Regions from separate parts of the Neobacillus solisequens genome, predicted to be linked through region 3. Evidence: a T-box and tRNA genes for the amino acid it is inferred to sense, from the RefSeq annotation. Region 3 holds a T-box; the other regions hold tRNA genes.
The links. A T-box is a leader RNA that pairs with one kind of tRNA and senses whether it is charged. The one in region 3 lies ahead of argS (arginine--tRNA ligase), so its partner is inferred to be a tRNA-Arg.
Positions count from the first base shown of each region.

Region 1: it has a tRNA-Arg gene. The T-box ahead of argS (arginine--tRNA ligase) is inferred to sense a tRNA for this amino acid. The anticodon was not compared.
Region 2: it has a tRNA-Arg gene. The T-box ahead of argS (arginine--tRNA ligase) is inferred to sense a tRNA for this amino acid. The anticodon was not compared.

Region 1 covers NZ_JBKFGJ010000018.1:320-5,115, forward strand. Annotated here, with positions in the region: gene ACI3K6_RS16640 (hypothetical protein) at 1-284, shown strand, start outside; gene ACI3K6_RS16645 (hypothetical protein) at 502-846, shown strand; gene ACI3K6_RS16650 (hypothetical protein) at 1,094-1,459, shown strand; tRNA gene ACI3K6_RS16655 (tRNA-Arg) at 1,752-1,825, opposite strand; gene ACI3K6_RS16660 (YwaF family protein) at 1,873-2,613, opposite strand; gene mutS (DNA mismatch repair protein MutS) at 2,785-4,796, shown strand, end outside.
Region 2 covers NZ_JBKFGJ010000009.1:126,509-131,304, forward strand. Annotated here, with positions in the region: gene whiA (DNA-binding protein WhiA) at 6-953, shown strand; gene ACI3K6_RS09855 (HPr family phosphocarrier protein) at 998-1,255, shown strand; gene clpP (ATP-dependent Clp endopeptidase proteolytic subunit ClpP) at 1,395-2,000, opposite strand; gene ACI3K6_RS09865 (hypothetical protein) at 2,062-2,199, opposite strand; tRNA gene ACI3K6_RS09870 (tRNA-Arg) at 2,206-2,277, shown strand; gene ACI3K6_RS09875 (hypothetical protein) at 2,406-2,537, shown strand; gene ACI3K6_RS09880 (GNAT family N-acetyltransferase) at 2,847-3,578, shown strand; gene ACI3K6_RS09885 (uracil-DNA glycosylase) at 3,632-4,222, shown strand; gene rpoN (RNA polymerase factor sigma-54) at 4,286-4,796, shown strand, end outside.
Region 3 covers NZ_JBKFGJ010000023.1:65,675-70,470, reverse strand. Annotated here, with positions in the region: gene argS (arginine--tRNA ligase) at 1-1,561, opposite strand, end outside; T-box leader at 1,615-1,828, opposite strand; gene ACI3K6_RS21195 (small, acid-soluble spore protein, alpha/beta type) at 1,933-2,187, shown strand; gene ACI3K6_RS21190 (TetR/AcrR family transcriptional regulator) at 2,226-2,789, opposite strand; gene ACI3K6_RS21185 (MMPL family transporter) at 3,056-4,796, shown strand, end outside.

The sequences.
Region 1 (4,796 bases), on a different contig from region 3:
CATTAGGCGGATTAATTGGCGCAACAATGGGTTTTGTATTGGCATTAATGGCACTTAAACAGGGGAAAAATAAAGTTTCAACTAGAAGAAGAGTATTTGGATTCATAGTGTTTTTATTCCTAGCTATTGGTATATTTTTTATTGTTATTGCCTATTTTTTAACTAACTCAGGCTATGAAAATCTATCAGATAAATTTGCAATAGGTTCCGCTTTATTTTTTAGTATTTTTTTTATTATGAGTTTGGTGTTGGTTGTAATGGCGAAAAGAAAAAAGAATCGTTAATCGGATAATCCTTATTTTTTGTTATTAACGAAATGGTTACTCTATGAAAATCTAATAAAATAAGTACATTCGATTCTAATTTAAAAATACGTTTGTGAAATTTTGCACTTAAACAAACGGGGGCAATTCTTCAATAACGAAGGATCGCATTGGGGCAGGTTACTTCAAGATGAATATCTCGCTATTTTGTTAAAATAGTGATGTAGGAGGTTACTTTATGAATGAAAAAGATTTGTTAGAGTTCTTTACATTTATAGCTGAGGAAGATGCTCAAATCGGTACTATTATCGGTTTTTTCACTAATCAATTAGGGTATGACGTAAATATTTTAAAGAATATAGTTAACTATGGTGTGAAAATAGATGTTTTACAAGTGATTGAAAATGACGAAGATTTTAAAGATTATTTAGAAGTTAAGGGTAATAAGTTAAACGAAATTAATTGGTCAACTTCAAATGTTAGAAACGAAATATACTTTAAGGACTTTGATTATTATAAAAAAAAGTTATTTATTTCTAATCCTAAAATACCAAATGAATTTAGATGTTTTATAAAAGATTAAGGTTATGGATTGTGAATCATTTCACTTAAAGTAACGGGTGCTTTAGTTTAATATCGAACTTCAACAATCGGGCGCTTTTCTTGAATAAGAAAGGGGGCTTTTTGTAACGTCCCAACTCATTTTAGGAGAACTTTTTAAGAAGAAGAAAAGATTGTGATGTTTTTTTACTTAAACTAAAGGGGTGCGATTCTTCAAGATGGCATTCCCCAAAAAACAACTAATAAAAGTGCTTAAAGGGAGTAATTATATGTTTGAAACAATATATTGGCGGATATTCATCGATGTCACCTCAAAAGGAAAGGCACAAAAAGTAATAAACAGATTATCTAAAGTAATTGGAGAAATAAACACGGTAAAATTGGAGCCATATTGGAAGGATAAATCGAAGTACGAACTTGTTTGTGAAACCAAATTACTAATTGAAGAACCAGATAAGGCAGTGTTTTATGTACTTCAATTAGTTAACCAACTTGGACGAGAAATTAGTGTAATGGGTCCTAATATATACGATAAAGGTCAGGTGAAGTTCGAGGGTATCTGTTCATCTCCTACATTTGTAGGGCTTAGTTGGTTCCATTTTTATATCGATAATTCTGGATCCTTATTCAGCTAACTGTTGCTATAATTGAATAAGCATATGTATTTAATAAAGGGTAATAAAGGCTTAATATACAAGGTTTTATGCATAATTTGTATGTTAAGCCTTATTTACATTCAAAAAACATACAGCAATTAGCGACATTTCTAATTTGTCAAATACCCTCCACTAATTTTGGAAGTGTTAAAGCCGGTTGGAAATGGCGTTTAAAATAATCCTGCCCCAATTCGACCCCAATTAAATTAAAATGGATGGTTTTAACATAGAAATAAAAAAAGAAACCCTTGATATATCAGGGTTTCTAGTACGTCCCAGAGAGGATTCGAACCTCCGACCTACAGTTTAGGAAACTGTTGCTCTATCCTACTGAGCTACTAGGACTTAATAATAAGGAACGTTTATAATTATAATAAGTTAACTGAAAAAGGTCAATGATAAGTTCTTTTAAAAGGATATTTATGAATCACATCTGACTTTTCTCTTAAGATCAGCCATACGATCAGACTTAACATAATGAGCAAGCCTTCCATCGATAAAATGTACCAAGGATAAGGTCCGAGAAGATCCAATAAACTGGCACTTCCTGGCTTATGACTTAAAAACATATAATTGCCGCCAACCAGTTTATTAATTACCATAATAATAGGCATTAACCCATTTAAAAAAACAAACAGTTTCATCACTGACCATATCGTCGGACGATAGCCTTTTACCCATGTGAAATATAACGGCACCCAAATCGACATGAGATGGGTATAAAAAAAATGGAAGTAGCGAAAATGCGGAAAATCATATTTTAGTGCTGGCGTTATGATTGCTTGGGATGCCCCTAATAAAGCTGTAAACAGAAGAATTTCATAGATTACTTTTTTTCTTGTCAGTAATAAAAGGATGGTAAGAATTAAGCTGATGCTACATAATTCTAAAGGGATGGCATGGCTGACATTCCAACTGCCATTTATAATCATCCAAACATGATAAATAATTTCAATGGTAATTAGGGAAATGGCAATCCCTAATTCTGCTTTCCTCCACTTTTCATCTTTCAATTGTTCCTTCATTAGATAAATAACCACTAAACCTAGTACGAGGATTCCAATAATGGCAAGATGGCTCATCGAAAACATCTCAAAATCAAAGTTTTTATTACTGCGGCCAAACCAGTCCAAAATATCACCACCTCCCTATTAATATTACCATTTAAATACAGTTTAATTAATACAGAAGATTTAGACAATTATCGCGTTGAAAGTGGTTTATTCTGCCTAATAAAGTCATATAAATTTGTGATATAATAGTTTGTCGAAGCTACTCGAAAGTAATAGGTAATGGAGGAAAATATGTCAACTTATACTCCGATGATGCAACAATATATACAAGTCAAGGCAGAATATCAGGATGCCTTTTTATTTTTTCGCCTAGGAGATTTTTATGAAATGTTCTTCGAGGATGCCATTAAAGCATCTCAAGAATTAGAAATCACCCTGACTAGCCGTGAAGGCGGAATGGAAAATCGCATCCCCATGTGCGGTGTTCCTTTTCACTCGGCAGCAGGATATATAGAAACGCTTGTTTCGAAGGGCTACAAGGTGGCTATTTGCGAACAAACAGAAGATCCAAAACAGGCAAAAGGGGTTGTCCGCAGGGAAGTGGTCCAACTCATCACCCCAGGAACGATGATGGAAGGCAAGGGGTTAGCTGATAAAGAAAATAATTATATCGCCTCTGTAACTGAATTTGAAGATAAAACCTTTGGTCTTGCTTATAACGATATTTCTACAGGGGAAAGCAGGGTTACATTGCTCTCTTCTCATTTTGATGAAGTTTTAAATGAACTTGCAGTATTAAGTGCAAAAGAAGTGGTGGTTGCAAGCCATTTTGATGCAGAACTGCAGAGGAAAATGAGGGAACGCGAAGTTTTGACGATTTCCTTTGAGGATCATAGTTCAATAGAATTGAATTTTGCACATCTTTTAGAGGGAATTAATCAGGAAAAATTAAAGCAGACTGCAGCAAGACTTTTCCATTATTTATTCCGCTCCCAAAAACGCAGTTTGGACCATTTACAGCCGGTTTCTACCTATCAAATTCAACAATTTATGAAAATAGATTATTATTCGAAGCGCAATTTGGAACTGACGGAAACCATTCGTTCAAAAGGCAAAAAGGGTTCATTATTATGGCTTTTAGATGAAACGAAGACGGCAATGGGCGGCAGAATGCTGAAATATTGGATTGACAGGCCGTTAATAAATCGTGAAGAAATCGAACACCGTCATAGTCTAGTTGAGATTTTTATGAATCATTATTTTGAACGGCAGGATCTTCGGGAAAAACTGACTGAAGTGTACGATTTGGAACGTTTAGCAGGAAGGGTTGCATTTGGGAATGTAAATGCTCGTGATTTAGTCCAGCTCAAGCGGTCATTATTGCAAATTCCGTTATTAAAACAAATTCTCCACAGTATCCAGGGTGATAAGATGACGGAGTTAGTGGATTTATTGGATCCATGTGAAGAGGTAACCGATCTATTGGAGCAGGCGATTGTTGAAAACCCGCCGCTTTCCTTAAAAGAAGGCAATATCATTCGTGATGGATACAATGAACAATTGGATCAATATCGGGATGCAAGCCGGAACGGGAAGACCTGGATTGCTCAACTCGAGAGGCAAGAGCGCGAAAAAACTGGAATTAAATCGTTGAAGGTAGGTTACAACCGGGTGTTTGGTTACTATATCGAAGTGACTAGAGCCAATTTGCACCTACTTCAAGAAGGTCAGTATGAGCGAAAACAAACATTAACTAATGCTGAGCGCTTTATTACTCCAGATTTGAAGGAAAAGGAAGCATTAATTTTACAAGCAGAAGAAAAAATCGGCGAATTGGAATACGAGTTATTCACGGAAATCCGTGAGATCGTGAAAGAATACATTCCGCGTCTTCAGGCACTAGCCAAAACTGTCAGTGAGTTGGATGTGCTGCAATGCTTTGCCCAAGTGAGTGAGGAACGCCGCTATGTGAAGCCGCTTTTCTCTTCTGAACGACAAATTATCGTAAAAGAAGGCCGTCATCCTGTTGTTGAAAAAGTATTGAACGCGCAGGAATACGTACCAAACGACTGTATAATGGATAGCGATCGTGAAATCCTATTAATCACAGGACCAAACATGTCTGGTAAAAGTACGTACATGCGTCAAATTGCTTTAACGGCAATTTTGGCACAAATCGGCTGCTATGTTCCGGCAACAGAGGCTGTCCTGCCTATTTTTGACCAAGTGTTTACGAGAATTGGTGCAGCTGACGATTTAATTTCTGGCCAAAGTACGTTCATGGTTGAGATGCTGGAAGCGAA
Region 2 (4,796 bases), on a different contig from region 3:
AAGGGATGTCTTTCGCTTCGGAAACGAAAAAAGAATTAACGAACTTAGAAGTGAAGCCCTGTTGTATTCGTTCTGAACTGTCAGCTTTAATCCGAATGAATGGTTCCCTTTCCTTCTCCAATCGTAAATTAGTCGTTGATATTCAAACCGAAAATGCCGCGATTGCACGAAGAATTTATACATTATTAAAAAAGAGCTACGATATCCAAGTAGAACTGCTTGTTCGTAAAAAAATGCGCTTAAAGAAGAATAATGTGTATATTGTCCGCTTAATGGAGCAGGCAAAGGATATTCTTGAAGACTTGAAAATCCTGGGTGAAGGATTTACCTTCGTCCATGATATTTCAGCTGAACTAATCAAAAAGAAGTGTTGTAAGCGTTCTTATCTGCGAGGAGCCTTTTTAGCAGGTGGCTCCGTCAATAATCCAGAAACATCATCATATCACTTAGAAATTGCTTCACTTTATAAGGAACATAATGATTCCTTATGTGAATTAATGAATACATTTGGCTTAAACAGTAAAACGTTAGAGCGGAAAAAAGGATATATCACATACTTAAAAGAGGCTGAAAAAATTACCGAATTCCTAAATATCATCGGTGCCCACAATGCTCTGCTTCGCTTTGAGGATGTCAGAATCGTCCGCGACATGCGAAATTCCGTCAATCGTTTAGTAAATTGCGAAACGGCAAATCTAAACAAAACGATTGGTGCTTCGATCAGGCAGGTAGAAAACATCCGTTACATTGATCAATCTGTCGGACTGCAAATTTTACCAGTAAAGCTTAGGGAAATTGCCGAGCTTCGCGTAAATTATCCCGATGTCACCTTAAAAGAGCTTGGGGAAATGGTAACCGGCGGCACGATAAGCAAGTCTGGAATAAACCACCGCTTGAGAAAAATTGATGAGATAGCCGAAAAGCTTCGTGCAGGGGAAACACCAGTAATTTAATAAAATAATGGAAAAGTAGAGAGAATTTGAGGAGGAATTATATTATGTTGGTAAAACAAGTCGAAGTGAAATTAAAAACTGGTTTGCAAGCGCGGCCAGCTGCACTATTTGTTCAGGAGGCCAATCGGTTTTCAGCAGATATCTTCTTAGAAAAAGACGGCAAAAAAGTAAATGCCAAAAGTATCATGGGCTTGATGAGCTTAGCTGTAGGATCTGGAGTCGTCATTAATATCATAGCTGATGGTAACGACGAAGAAACGGCAATCCACGCTTTAGCTGATTTTATTGAAAAAGATCATTAAAAAATGGAACTGCCGGGCTGATTTGCCCGGTTTTCATTTTTTAATAAGATTCTTGTAATCTTGCCTGTTGATTCCCGCTTCAATCAACGGTATGCAATAAAAAACAACCGACCCCTTAAGGCCGGTTGCTTTTGCTTCATTACATATCTTTTTTAGTTTCAAGTACATTTCGAGTAATGATGTTGTCGATTAACCCGTATTCTTTTGCTCTTTCAGCTGTCATAAAGTTATCGCGGTCTGTATCTCTGCCAATAACCTCGATTGGTTGGCCAGTACGCTCAGCAAGAATGCCGTTTAATTTTTCACGAAGGAACAGAATGCGTTTAGCAGCAATTTCAATTTCAGTAGCTTGACCTTGAGCCCCACCAAGTGGTTGATGGATCATGACTTCTGCATTTGGTAACGCATAGCGCTTGCCTTTTTCACCAGCAGCCAAAAGGAACGCACCCATGGATGCAGCCATACCAATACAAACTGTAGATACTGCCGGCTTGATATATTGCATGGTATCATAAATGGCCATACCAGCTGTTATACTTCCGCCTGGGCTGTTAATATATAGGGTGATATCTTTTTCTGGGTTTTCAGCTTCTAAAAAGAGTAACTGTGCTACAATACTGTTAGAAACATTATCATCGATTGCGCTGCCAAGCATGATAATCCGATCTTTTAAAAGACGGGAATAAATGTCATATGCTCGCTCGCCGCGATTCGTCTGTTCAATAACTGTAGGAATCAAATTCATTTTTCTTCCTCCTTTAAATAGAAAAGGTAAAATCTTATGTACTGTTATCATACACTGATGGTCAATTAAGGTCAAACAATTCGCTCGTAAATTGTTCGACAATATTCACTTTACAAGGATAACCAGCCTCCACATTTTTAAACCCCAGTGCCACTTGCAAATCGATGATAAATATCATATAATAGTAAAGTCGCTTCATACATTTGCCCTCGTAGTGCAACGGATAGCACGCAAGATTCCGGTTCTTGAAATTCGGGTTCGAGTCCTGACGAGGGCGTCACTAAGCCACCTGTTTTATTTAAAAAACAGGTGGCTTTTTTATATAGTATTAAAAAATCATGCACATTTCTGGGCGCTCTTCATATATTAACTTCTGTGTGATATTGAAGAAAGAAGGATGATGAAATGAACAAAAATCAAGTAACAATTATTAGAAAAGACATAGACAGTGGAAATGAAATTAAAATCATTGAATGGAATGTAACGGATCCGGCGGAAAGCGTGTTTGCCGTTGTATCACCTGTAAAATTAAAATAATAAGAAGCTACTTATAACCATCTTATATGTAAAACTACATAATCAAAGATGGTTTAACGATCGGGTGGTGCCTGGCACCATTCGATTTATTTATATATTGACAAAATATGGATATAAAAATAGGCAATTTTTAAAGAAACAAATGAGAAAAGGGGTGGACACTTGGATCACATAATTTTTGTGAAGATTTTTAAAAGAGAATGATGTCATAAGGAGAAGTTTCAATCAATTAGCCATGGAAACATTCGGTATCGAGTTTGAGGACTGGTATGTAAAAGGGTACTGACTAAAAAGTATATCCCTTACTCGTTGGTTAAAGATAACCAAATCATTGCTACTGTATCTGTCAATATCCTAACCATTCTAATAAATGGCGATGAGGTACCTGCCATCCAAATTGGAACGGTTATGAGGGATGAAGGTTACCAAAATAAAGGTTACTCACGTTTATTAATGGAAAAAGTGTTAGAAGATTATTCTCATATACCTTTTATGTACTTATTTGCTAATGATACCGTTCTTGACTTTTATCCGAAATTTGGGTTTCGTCACATGGAGGAAACAATCTTTAGCTGTAACTATATGGTAGCGAATGGATGTCCTGCTAGTTTTGGTAAGCTAGATGGAACAAAACAGGAAGATTTAGAGTTTATTTATAAAAAAGCATTAACTAGGAAGCCGAATTCAGCATTATTTAGCACAACAGGAACGGAAGAACTGGTTATGTTCTATGCTATAAAGATCTTTCCCCAGAACTGCTATTGGATTGATGAGGAACAAGCGATTGTCATGTGTCAGCACCAAGGAAGCACATTACATATATACGACATCATCAGTAAAAGGGAAGTTAATATTACTACTATCCTAGAAACAATGACCACAGAAGAAACAAGGAAAATCACCTTTCACTTTACACCAACCTTTGAAAATCTAACCTATACAAAGAAAGAGTTTAGTGATCATTCAACCTTTTTTATAAGAATTACGCAAGAGTTAAACATGCCTCTCCACTTTAAGCATCCCAATACCTCCCAAGCCTAAATGATAAATTTTCCGATGGTGAGCAAAATAACAGGATAAAAACAGGAGTGGAGATGAATAACTTGACTGATTTTTGCCCTGCTTTGTGGACTGAGGAGCGGACACCGGATTCCTATTTGAACTGTAAAGAATGCGGATTATATAAACATGGATCACGAATCGTTTGGGGGGAAGGAAACCCTCACGCCCCTATTATGATTATTCTTGACAATCCGGGACTGCGGGAGGACCGAGAGGGTAACTCATTTGTTTGCGGAACAAGGCAGACTTTGCAAGAAGCTGCTAAGGAGTCTGGATTTTCCAATGCGGATTTATATGTAACGTATATTTTAAAAAGAAGACCGATGCGAGCGTATGAGAAGGAACGTACGAGGGAGATTTGTATGAATCACCTAAAGGAACAGTTGGATATAAAGCAGCCTTCCTTCGTGTTTTGTCTTGGAAACGTAGCGGTTCAATCTTTTTTTCAACAAACGGAAGCAGATGTAAAAGGTATGCGAGGAAAGTTGCATCAGGTCCAAGGGTTTCGGACAGCTGTGGCTTACCATCCGTTGGCTGTAAGGCGCCGTCCTAATCTTTGGAATCTATTTTTAGATGATTGGAAATTTCTTGCGGGACTGTATTTGAATAATAAGTCAGACTAATTTTCATTTTCTGATACACGAAAACCCTACTTTCATGTAAAATACATGGTAGGGGGGATTAGGATGAATTTAAAAGCGGGTTTATGGCAACAACAAACATTAAAATTGACGATGACCCAGGAGCTGTCTCAGGCTATTGCGTTATTGCAATATTCGGCGCTAGAGCTGACGGCCTTTTTGGAAAATAAAGCACTGGAAAATCCCCTGATGCAAATTGAGAATGCGAACGAGCAGCCAATGAATCCACTGATTGACCGGCATCGCCGGAAGCATCAAAAGGTGGAAAAGGATTGGATTGAACAAATTGCCGATAAACCAGTATCAATCGAGGATCAATTACTTTCGCAATTAAATTTAAAGAAGGTAACGGCTGAAGAGCTAAAGGTTCTTCGCTATCTTATCCAACATCTTGATGAAAACGGTTACTTCACTGACGATTTAGGGGAAATTGCGAAAAAGCTAAAGGTATCGGATGAGCTTGCTGAGGATTGCCTAGTAGTGATTCAAACCCTTGATCCAGCTGGTTTGGGGGCTAGAAATCTGCAGGAATGTCTCTTATTGCAGTTAGAACAGG
Region 3 (4,796 bases):
TGTTAAACACTTGGGCAAGGTCCACGATATATTTTGCCACTTGGGAAGGATCGTAATTCACACAAGCACGTTTAATGGCATTAGAGAATTCCATTAAGAAGCTGACCACTTTCCATTCTTTTTCCCAAGATGTTTGGTAATCAGCCGCCGAGCTTTCAGGTTGCCAATTTCCTTTTCGTAAAATGGAACAGGCACGGGCATACGTATATTGAACGTATGGACCGGTTTCCCCTTCAAAACGAAGCATTTCCTCTAAAGAAAATTCTATATCGTTCATGCGGTTATTTTTCAAATCATGGAAAATGACGGCACCGACACCTACCTGCTCAGCTACTTTGTCCTTATTAGGCAGCATTGGGTTTTTCTCTTCTATGTTATGTCGAGCCATCGCTATAGATTCATTTAAGACTTCTTCCAGTAAAACAACCTTCCCTTTACGGGTGGACATTTTCTTACCGTCTTTCAGCATCATGCCGAATGGGATATGCGCCATTTTTTCAGCCCATTCGAAGCCCATTTTGCGTAATACCGCGATCAGTTGCTTGAAGTGTAGGCTTTGCTCATGACCAACCACATATAAAGAATGGGCAAAGTCGTAATTTTCTTTACGGTAAATAGCCGCCGCTAAGTCACGTGTAGCGTAAAGGGTCGCCCCATCTGATTTTTTAATTAAGCATGGTGGCAATTCTTCTTCCGTTAGTTCAACCACTTGCGCCTGGTCAGACTCCACAAGAAGTTGTTTTTCTTCCAACAGTTTTACTACGCGGTCCATTTTATCATTGTAGAAAGCCTCACCAGCGAAGGAATCGAATTCAACATTCATTAAATTATAGATTCGTGAGAATTCCTCCAGTGATTCATCACGGAACCATTGCCATAAATCCAATGCTTCTTGGTCGCCATCCTCCAGCTTTTTGAACCAAGCACGTCCATCATCCTCAAGAGATGGATTGGATGTTGCTTCATCATGGAATTTGATGTACAAAGCCAATAATTCTTTAATTGGATTTTGTTTTACCTTTTCGGCATCGCCCCATAGTTTATAAGCTGTAATCAACTTACCGAATTGGGTGCCCCAGTCGCCAAGGTGGTTGATTTTAATCGGCTTATAGCCGCACTTTTCTACGATTTTAGCGATTGCATTCCCTATTACGGTTGAACGCAAGTGCCCCATTGAAAAAGGCTTGGCGATATTAGGGGAAGACATATCGATGGTGACATTGCCGCCTGCACCGAAATCTAGTGAACCAAATTCACTCTTTTGAGCGATAACATTGCCAATTACTTGTTCAGAAACAAGCTTCTTGTTTAAAAATAAATTTAGGTAAGCTCCTACTACTTCGATTTTTTCAAATGTCGGTGACTGAATTTTTTCGCTTAATTCCTGCGCAATCAAATTAGGCGCCTTACGCTTTACCTTTGCTAACGAAAAGCATGGGAAGGCTAAATCACCCAATGACTGATTTTTCGGTTTTTCAATTAGTATCTCGAGTTCTGCTACGGATAGCTCTCCTTCAAGCGCTACAGATAATAGTTCTGCCAATTCTTTTTTAAAGTTCATGTTATTGACCTCCTTTTTTTCTATAAAACAACAAAAAACCCCCGCCTCTTTAAAAAAGAGACGAGAGTTTGAATTCCCGCGGTACCACTCTAATTGTTCAAAATGAACCAGCTTTTCCTTGTTAACGGAGTGTTCTCCGGCATCCCCTACAGTTATTCGGGTATGCATCTCCAAAGTGCGCTTCATTATCCGTTCTGTTTCAGGCTCCCACCATCCCTGAATCGCTTTGACATCCCTGATAACTACTCTCTTTTTCATTGATTTTTACGATACATTATCAGTTATTATACTGGATATAAAAGGATTTATCCAGTCCCCGCAGATGTTTTTTTCAAATTGGGCAATCTAATTGGCAAAGGAGATGATGGATGATGGCCAGAAGAAACAAAATTCTTGTTCCCGAAGCAAGACGGGGATTAGACCAATTGAAGGCAAGGGTCGTTGAATCACAAACACCTGAGGATGCCAAATTTGAGGCAGCCGAGGAAGTCGGAGTCCCTTTAAAAAAAGGTTATAACGGACAATTGACGTCCGAACAGGCCGGTAAAGTTGGCGGACGGCTTGGCGGCAGCATGGTCCGCGAGCTTGTTAAAATGGCTCAGCAAAACATGGCAAAACGACCTTAATAGCTAAAAAGACTTGTGTGGATCACAAGTCTTTTCTGCTATTTCTGTAATAAAAACACCTTCATGATCTCGGCTATTTCCTCTGAACTCAGCGGCTCATGATTTTTTTCCCAGTCGTAAACCAGGGCTATATACATTTTAAAAAGCAAATAACTAGTGATTTCTGTATTTGCAGTCGGAATTAAACCTTTTTCAATGGCTGTATCAAGCTTTTTCTTTAGAAAGGCGATGATTTCTTCCTCTACGTGCTGAAGCATTTCGGAAACGGCGATTGTTCCCATCTCTGACTCTTCCTGGGCCAGCTTGATCATAAGCTGATGTTGGGAGCGAAACTCTAATAAATGGTATAAGGCCAGGTGTACATTTTCAGTAAACGGAAGATTTTCCTGTATGACACCGTTTGCTTCAGCAATCATTTCTTTTACGAGCGTTGACATGATCTCTTCAAACAGTTCTTCTTTATTTTTAAAAAAAGTATAGATTGTCCCTTTTCCAACATTGGCAAGCTTTGCGACCTGATCCATTGTTGTGGCCTTATAGCCAAATAATGAAAATGACTTGGTTGCAGCTTCAACTATCATTCTTCTTCTATCAGGAGCCATGTGCACCCTCCGTTCTTATTGACCAATTTAGTTTTATGGTCATTCTCATCTAATTTTAATATAACATAGCCTTTACACCAATACAAATAAACTTGTAAAGAGAATGGAAAAAAGCATAGTGGAAGTTCCTGGGCGATTTGATAAAGATAGATCACAGAGTGGATAATTTTTACATTATCCCTCCATCTCACTTTTAATCTTTTATTCATATTCCATTCATAATCCGAGCTTAAGATGATGGCAAAGATAGATAGGAGATGATTGGAATGCTGAAACCCATTCAGAAGTTAGTTCAATTTTCAAGCAGTAAAAACGGCTCAAAGGTCATTCTTTCGATTTGGATCGCCGTTGTCATATTATTAAGTTTTTTAGCTCCTTCTTCAAAGGACTTTTCTGTTAGCAGCAAGGAAGGAAGTGTAAAAAACGATCCCCCTTCTGCTATTGCTAAACAGGTACTAAAAAAGCAATTCCCTAGTAAAGAAGGGCTAACTGGGTTACTCGTTTTTCATCGGGACAATAAAATCACAAATGAGGACCGGAATAAGATTTCAGAAGTTAGTAAATGGCTCTCTTCAAACGATAAACCTAAGGAGTTGGAAGGGGCCGTACCTTTTCATCAGTTGCCCAAACCAGCGCAGGATCAGATGTTTTCAAAAGATGGAACAACCCTTCTTCTTAATTTTAATTTAAAAGAAGGTGCTGATTCTCATGCAGCTAATGAAACCATTAAAACGATAAATGACAAACTGAAAGAGATGAAATTAGGATCTTTACAGGTTGAAATCACGGGGCCTGCCGGAATTTCTTCAGATACCATTACTATTTTTAAAAATGCTGACTTTGTTTTAATGCTTGGTACGATTGCTTTAATTTTTGTGATTTTGTTGGTCATTTACCGATCACCTTTACTCGCCGTCATACCTTTAGTTATCGCCGCAATCGTATACCAAGTGGTTGACCGGGTATTAGGAATGGGCGGCAAGAACGACTGGTTTGTGTTAGATAGCTCAGCGATTTCTATCATGCTGGTTCTTTTGTTTGCAGTTTTAACTGATTACAGCTTGTTTATCTTCTCTCGATACCGCGAGGAATTAAAAAAATTCCCTTCCCAGTATAGCGCGATGGGAGAAGCGATCCATCATGTATCAGAACCCATTTTATTCAGTGGCGGTACCGTGCTTCTTTCTGTTTTAACACTATTTGCAACGGTGTTTGAACCATATAATCATTTTGCACCGGTTTTTTCAGTGGCGATGGTGTTTATTCTTTTAGCAGGTTTAACCCTAATCCCGAGTATGTTTGCGATCATGGGACGCAAGGCATTCTGGCCGTTTGTGCCAAAGGCCACTGAACAATTAAATAAAAAGCAAGGCTTTTGGAAGAAAGTCAGTAAGCAAGTAGTAAAACATCCAGCCATCATTACTGGTATTCTCATGATTACCTTGCTAGCTGGTGCCTTGAATACTCTATCGATTCACTATTCGTTTAATATTATGAAGTCGTTCCCAGACGAGCTTTCATCTCGTAAAGGATTTGAATTATTGGAAAAGCATTATCCAGCCGGGCAACTGGCTCCAGTTACCGTCATTTTAACCAAGGATAGCGAAATAACGATTGATGATAAATTTTCTAACAACGTACAAACTCTCGAAAATAAACTGAAGTCCATCAAGGGTGTTGATTCCATTACTCAGGGTGTAACCGTAAATATGAAGCAAGTCCCTCAGGGAATGATCAGTGAAGACAAAAAGGCCGTAAAGCTACAATTGGTATTGAAAGATAATCCATATGATACAAGTGCACTAGAAACGGTGAAGCAGTTACGAAATCAAGATAAGAGAATGCTTAAAGATAGCGGATTCCCTGCTGATCACTATCAATTACATTATGATGGGCAAACAGCCGAACAATTAGATATTCGCGCCATGAACCAGCAGGATATGATTATTTTGTTCTCTTTCGTCACCATTCTAATTACAATTATGTTGGGAATTCAGACACGTTCCA